3 regions of the Herbiconiux sp. J20-20 genome follow, and region 3 is predicted to be linked to each of the others. Evidence: predicted binding sites of a transcription regulator. Region 3 holds the regulator's gene; each other region holds the start of a gene.
The links. Region 3 encodes LexA, which represses DNA repair genes until DNA is damaged. Its sites were predicted from a motif close to TCGAACANNTGTTCGA; they were not measured.
Positions count from the first base shown of each region.

Region 1: the regulator LexA is predicted to act here: its motif matches at 1,049-1,064, upstream of ACR3ZA_RS03760 (DUF222 domain-containing protein).
Region 2: the regulator LexA is predicted to act here: its motif matches at 1,042-1,057, upstream of ACR3ZA_RS04310 (DUF222 domain-containing protein).

Region 1 covers NZ_CP195122.1:766,548-768,806, reverse strand. The annotation lists gene ACR3ZA_RS03760 (DUF222 domain-containing protein) at 1-1,029, opposite strand, end outside; gene ACR3ZA_RS03755 (hypothetical protein) at 1,214-1,378, opposite strand; gene ACR3ZA_RS03750 (methyltransferase domain-containing protein) at 1,442-2,259, opposite strand, start outside.
Region 2 covers NZ_CP195122.1:889,022-891,280, reverse strand. The annotation lists gene ACR3ZA_RS04320 (TIGR03557 family F420-dependent LLM class oxidoreductase) at 1-178, shown strand, start outside; gene ACR3ZA_RS04315 (coenzyme F420-0:L-glutamate ligase) at 175-966, shown strand; gene ACR3ZA_RS04310 (DUF222 domain-containing protein) at 1,077-2,259, shown strand, end outside.
Region 3 covers NZ_CP195122.1:2,407,016-2,409,274, reverse strand. The annotation lists gene ACR3ZA_RS11660 (histidinol-phosphate transaminase) at 1-37, opposite strand, end outside; gene ACR3ZA_RS11655 (LysM peptidoglycan-binding domain-containing protein) at 107-454, opposite strand; gene lexA (transcriptional repressor LexA) at 722-1,399, shown strand; gene hflX (GTPase HflX) at 1,396-2,259, opposite strand, start outside.

The sequences.
Region 1 (2,259 bases), 980 kb from region 3:
CGCAGACCGCGCAGGCGCAGATTGCGCGGCCGCAGATTGCTCAGCCGCGGTGAGCCCGAGAGTCATGTGTTGGGCCGCCAAGAGCCGACCGTCGGAGAGCTCTGCCGCCGCGCTGGGCTTGCCGATTCGCCCGGCGCGACGGGCGAGCGAACTGCTGTCGACGAAGCGCGGCCCGCCGCGTCGCGGTGACGTGGCCGCATCGACCGAGGCGACGACGATCGCCGCCGACTCGGGGTCGAGCAGGCCGTGCACCCGCGTCATGCCGTCGGGCTGCGGCACGAGGCGCAGGTACCGGCGCTCGCGCAGTTCGCGCTCCCGTTCCTGGACGCCCGCTTCGTCGAGCGCGGCCCGCACGTCTCGTGCCCGCGCCGCCAACTGCTCGGGGGTGAGACCCGCGGCATCGGCGATCAGCCCGGCCACGGCGGCGTTGAGCGCCCCGACGCTGACCTCGGGGCCCGGCGCACGAAGCGCGGTGCGGATCGCATCGGCCGCGCCGACCGAGAGTCGCCCGGCATTGACGGCGTGAGCCACGGGATGCAGCCACGGCGTCGGAGTCGAGTCCGAGCCAGAGCCCCAAGTCGAACCCGGGCCCGAGTCTGTGCCCGAGTCTGTGCCCGAACCCGTGCCGCCGCCAGCCGCGGGGTCGGCGTCGCCGAGCGGCCCGGACGGGCTGTCGTCGTCGACGGTGGGCCGCGACTCGAACTGTTCCGCGTCGGCGACCAGAGAACCGACCCGGACGAGCGCGGCGGCCTCGCGCGTCGACGATCCGGTGACCCGTGCGATCAGCGCCTCGGGGGTGCGAGCGCCGAGCCGCTGCGCGAGCCCCTCGAAGCCGAGGTCATGCCGCGAGCGGCGGGCCAACTCTCCGGCGACCGCCGACGACACCGCATCGACGCGTCGCCGCAGCTCGCCGAGGGTGCGCTGCAGGTCGACCACGGCCTCGTCGCTGAGGTCGCCGAAGGATGACGGGGTGGGGGCGACGAACGGCACCGTCGGGTCCGCGAAGGCGGGGAAGGTGGTCGTCGTCATGGGGCAATTCTCCCAATATTCGAAGATATGTACTAGTACAAGTTCTTCGCGAAACCGAGCCTGTGGAGGAGTCGACGGTCGCAATGCACGGCACCCCGACCGCCGATCGGCGAGCGGGGTGCTGTGCGAGAGGTGGGGCGAGGTGCGACCCGGACGGTGGGCTCGCCGTGGCCGGTCGGGCGCCTCAGTAGTTCGTGCCTGACATGATCGCGATTCCCTGCGCGAGCATCAGGAAGAAGCCTCCGGAGCTGAGCATGAGGATCGCGAGGATGCCGGGAACGGCGTACCAGGGCAGGTCCTTCACGGAGGCAGCGGCGGTCGTGTTCGCGGTGGTGTGGGTGGTGGACATGACATCTCCTAGTCAGTGGGTTAATTAGTACAGTAACTAACCAACCAGGATGCCGCCCCGATGTCAAGTGTTGCCGCAACCCCGCCGCAACCCCCGCCGCAACCTACGCCGCACCCCCGCCACGAGCACCGCCTCGACCGGATACCGCAGCACCGGCCCGAGACCCGCCACCCGCTCCCGATACGCAAGCTCGATCGCCGCGCGCCCCGCATCCGTCGTCGCCGCGTACGCCTGCCCGATCGTGCCGAGGCCCGCCGCGACGCCTGCCCACAGGTCGTCCGCCGAAACGGTGAACTCCCACGACACCCGCCGCGCTTCCCGCACCGCGAACCCGCTGGCCGCGAGCAGCCCCGACACCCCGTCTTCGGTGCGCGCGAAGTCGCTCGCCTCCGGCATCACGAACCCGCCCTCAGGCTTCGTGCCGGTCTCGTCGATGATCGCCGCCCACAGCTGGTTCAGCTCGGTCGGCTGCCATGGCCACACCGTGACCGCGATCGGCGCGCCAGGCCTGGCCACCCGCCGCAGCTCCGCGAGACATCGATCCGGATGCCCCACATGGTTCACCGCGAAGTTCGCCACCACCGCGGCGAACGTTTCATCCCCGTACGGGAGCCGCGCCAGCTCACCCACCTCGAACCGCGCCCCGGGCACCCGCTCCCGCGCGAACGACACCATGCTCTGTTCGACATCCACGCCGGTGACCTGCCAGCCGCGAGCGACGGCTTCGGCGGCGGCGACGCCGGTGCCGCATCCCGCGTCGAGGAGAGCGTCCCCGCGAGCCGCAGGCATCCCCACTGCATCCAGCAGCGCCGGCACCGCGCCCGCGCACATCAAACCGAATGAGCGGTCGTAGTCGGCGGCGATCCCGGCCCAGCTGACGG
Region 2 (2,259 bases), 1.1 Mb from region 3:
CCCGGAGGACTTCGAGGGACGGATGCTCGTGAGCTCCGATCCGGACGTGCACCGCGCGCACCTGCAGCGCTACCTCGATCTCGGCTTCGACCGCATCTACCTGCACAACGTCGGGCGCAACCAGCGCGAGTTCCTCGAGGTCTTCGGCCGTGAGGTCCTGCCGGGGCTGAGCCGATGAGCGACATGCGGCTGGAGGTATGGGGGCTGCCCGGCATCCCCGAGATCACGGTGGGCGACGATCTCGCGGCGATCATCGGCGACGCGCTGGATGCCGCAGGCGGCATGCGGGACGGCGACATCCTGGCGGTCACCTCGAAGGTCGTCTCGAAGGCCGAGGGGCGCGCGATCGCGGCGGCCGATCGCGAGGACGCGATCACCGCGCAGACGGTGCGGCTCGTCGCCTCGCGCCCGCACGCGAAGGGCGTGACGCGCATCGTCGAGAACCCGCTCGGGCTCGTCATGGCGGCGGCCGGCGTCGACGGCTCGAACGCCCCCGACGGGGTGGTGCTGCTGCTGCCGGAGGACCCCGACGCCTCCGCCCGCGCGCTCTGCGCCGCGCTGCGGGAGCGCTTCGGAGTCGAGCTCGGCATCGTGATCACCGACACGCTCGGACGTGCCTGGCGCATCGGCCAGACGGATGCGGCGATCGGCGCCGCAGGCCTCCGCGTCGTCGAGGACTGGCGCGGTCGCACCGACGCCAACGGGGTCGCCCTGGAGGCGACGATCGTGGCGGTGGCCGATGAGATCGCGGCGGCGGCCGACCTGGTCAAGGGCAAGGCGTCGGCGGTGCCGGTCGCGGTGGTGCGCGGCCTGGGGCACCTCGTGGGCGCGCTCGACGAGCCGGGCGCGCGGTCGCTGGTGCGGCCGGCCGAGGAGGACCTGTTCCGCGTCGGCTCGGACGAGGCCTGGAACGAGGGCTACGCGGCGGGAGTCCGCGACGCCGAGGGGCATCCGGTCGAGGAGTAGGGCAGCGCCTCGCGAGGGTGCGGGATGCGCATCGTCTCCTCCACAGCATCAAATGTGAGAACTTGTTCGAAACTCTCGAACATATGTTCGAACAGTGAGAAAATGGGGTCATGTCAGGCTCCCCGTCCTCGGTTCTTGCGGCCCCGCGCGTTCTGCGCGTGCCGCCCACCGAGGCGCTCGACCGGCTCACCGATCCGGAGCTGCTGGATCGTCAACGCGAGTTCGCGGCGCTGCGGCGCGAGATCGATGCCGGGGCCGCGCGGGTCGCCGCCGAGGTCGCCCGCCGCTCGGCCCGCGAGTTCGGCTACCAGGGCCTCGCCCAGCGGGAAGGGGCGCGCTCGCCGGAGCAGCTGCTCGAGCGTCTCGCGGGGGTGACGGCGGGGGAGGCGCGAGCCTTGGTGCGCGTCGGCGAGCTGATGGCGGCCTCGCAGGAGGCCGAGAGCGCGCCGCCTCTCATCGTGGCCGTCGACGCGGGGGAGCTGTCGGTGCGGGCGGCGGACGCGATCCGCTCCGGGCTCGGCGAGCCGGGCGACTCGGTCGACGCCGAGCGGCTGGCGGAGGCCGAAGCGCTGCTGGTGACCGTCGCCCCGGAGCTCTCGGTGCGGCAGCTCGCCACGGAGGCTCGCGCGATGCGCGACACGCTCGACGCGGACGGGGTGTCGAACCGCGAAGAGGCGCTTCGGCGGCAGCGGTTTCTGCGTCTGAGTCCGCAGCACGACGGCATGACCAAGCTGTCGGGGCTGCTCGACCCGGAGTCGGCCGCGCTCGTGACCGAGGCCTTCGACCTGGTGACGGCGCCGCGCCGCGGCGGTCCGCGATTCGTCGATCCCGAGGCGGTCGCGCGCGCCGAGACCGTGGTGCGCGATCCGCGCACCACCGGCCAGTTGATGCTCGACGCGTTCGTCGACATGGTGCGCATCGCGGGAGCCGCCGACCGCGGACGGGTGTTCGCCCAGCGGAGGCCCGGGGTGAGCATCCACGTCGACCGCCAGGCGCTCGTCTCCGGCGTCGGCGCCGCCACGCTGGAGGGCAACCGGGCGCGGGTCTCGATCGCCACCGCACAGCGGGTTGCCTGCGCGTCCGGTGCTGTCCCCATCGCCTTCGACGGCGACCGCGTTCTCGACGTGGGCCGCACCCAGCGCCTCTTCACCGAACGGCAGCGCGTCGCGCTCGCCGCGCGAGACGGCGGATGCCGCTGCCCCGGCTGCGACCGACCGCCGTCGTGGTGTGAGGCCCATCACCTCGACGGCTGGGCGGGCGGCGGACGAACCGATGTTGATCGGGGCGTGCTGC
Region 3 (2,259 bases):
GGTCGTCACGAATCGGGAGGTCGGAGAGCGATACCACTCGCCGAGTCTACTGAGGGTCGCGGAGCTCAGTCGGGCCCGCGAGCGCTGCCCGACGCAGCCTCACCGATCAGGGAGCGTAGGCGGTCGGAATGGCGAGCTTCTGCCCCGGCTCCACCGCGCTCGACGCCAGCTGGTTCAGCGCCATGATGTCGGCGATGACCTCGCGCGGGTCGGCCCCGGGGGCGAGCGTCTCGGCGACCTGCCAGAGCGACTGCCCCGGCGCGACCGAGACATAGCTGAAGGTGTCGAGGGAGGCCGTGGCGCCCGCATCGGCGCTGGGCGCGCCCACGCCGAGCGCGAGCGCCAGCAGCACGAGCGGGATGGCGGCCAGCGTGCCGAAGACGGCACGACCGCGCGGGGTGAGCCGCAGACGCGGCAGTGCGACGACGGTCGGATTCATCACCATGGTGCTCATCTGTCGTTCCTCGCTCTCGAGTCGTTGGACAGCTCGGATCCGGTCACGGCCGGGCGACCGGATCCGAAGCTGTGTTCCGAACATATCTTCGATCGAACATATGTTCAAGTACTGATCGGGAGTTTCTCGCAGCCGATGTGCGACACACTCGAACATTTGTTTGCTCGGGCGAGTCGGAACGGATACAGTTTCGATCGTTGAGGAGATTCGACCAGAGGCCACCGACATTGGGCTCACCTCGACATACAACGCCTTCAGGAGGATGCGATGAGCGAGATCGATTCGACCGAGAACGGTCGCCCGGGAACCCGCCGGCGCACCAGCCTGAGCGACAAGCAGCGCGCCATTCTGGAATTCGTGCAGCGCTCGGTCGCCTCGCGGGGCTACCCGCCGAGCATGCGCGAGATCGGCGACGCCGTCGGCCTCGCCTCGCTGTCGAGCGTGACGCACCAGCTGGGGCAGCTCGAGCTGAGCGGCTACCTGCGCCGTGACCCCAACCGCCCGCGCGCCCTCGAGGTCCTCATCGATCTGCCCGGAACCGACGAGGCCGAGACCGCCATCCCGGTCGGCGATGCCGCCATGGTGCCGCTGGTCGGCCGAATCGCCGCCGGAATCCCGATCACCGCCGATCAGCAGGTGGATGAGGTCTTCCCGCTCCCCCGCCAACTCGTCGGCAAGGGCGACCTGTTCATGCTCAAGGTCGTCGGCGAGTCGATGATCGACGCCGCGATCTGCGACGGCGACTGGGTGGTCGTGCGCCAGCAGCGCGAGGCGCAGAACGGCGAGATCGTCGCCGCCATGCTCGACGGCGAGGCCACCGTGAAGGTCTTCCGTCAGCGGGACGGCCACACCTGGCTGCTGCCGCGCAACTCCGCCTTCGAGCCGATCCTCGGCGACGAAGCCGAGGTGCTCGGCAAGGTCGTCGCGGTGCTCCGCTCCGTCTAGTCGGTCTCGACGGCCTCCGCCGCGTCGCTCGCCCCCACCGCCGCGCGCAGCTGCTCCGCCACCCGCGCGGTGGCCAGCAGCGACAGGCGCGTGCCGGCCTCCTCGTACGCGGTGTCGACGACGCGCGCCCGCTGGTGCGCGAGCGACACCAGATCGCCGCGATCGTACGGCACCAGGATGTCGAGCTCGACATCGGGGTGCGGCAGCAGTTCGGCGATCCGCGCGCGCAGCTCGTCGATGCCCTCCCCGGTGCGGGCCGAGACGAAGACGGCGCCCGGCTCCAGCCCGCGCAGCAGGATGCGGTCGTTCTCGTCGACCAGATCCGCCTTGTTGAAGGCGACGATCTCGGGAAGGTCGCGCGCCCCCACATCGCCGATCACGTCGCGCACCGTCGCGAGCTGCGCCGCCGGGTCGGGATGCGAGGCGTCCACCACGTGCACGATGACGTCGGAGTTGCCGACCTCCTCGAGCGTCGAGCGGAACGCCTCGACGAGCTGGTGAGGCAGGTGGCGCACGAAGCCGACCGTGTCGGCCAGGGTGAACTGGCGCCCGTCCGGCGTCTGGCTGCGCCGCACCGTGGGGTCCAGCGTCGCGAACAGCGCGTTCTCGACGAGCACGCCCGCGCGCGTGAGGCGGTTCAGCAGACTCGACTTGCCCGCGTTGGTGTAGCCCGCGATCGCGACGCTCGGCACCTCGAACCGGTCGCGGTTCGCCCGCTTCGCCTCCCGCGCGGGAGCGAAGCCCTTGATCTGGCGGCGAAGCTTCGCCATGCGGGTGTGGATGCGTCGCCGGTCGAGCTCGATCTTCGTCTCACCCGGTCCGCGGCTTCCCATTCCGGCACCCGCGCCGCCAACCTGGCC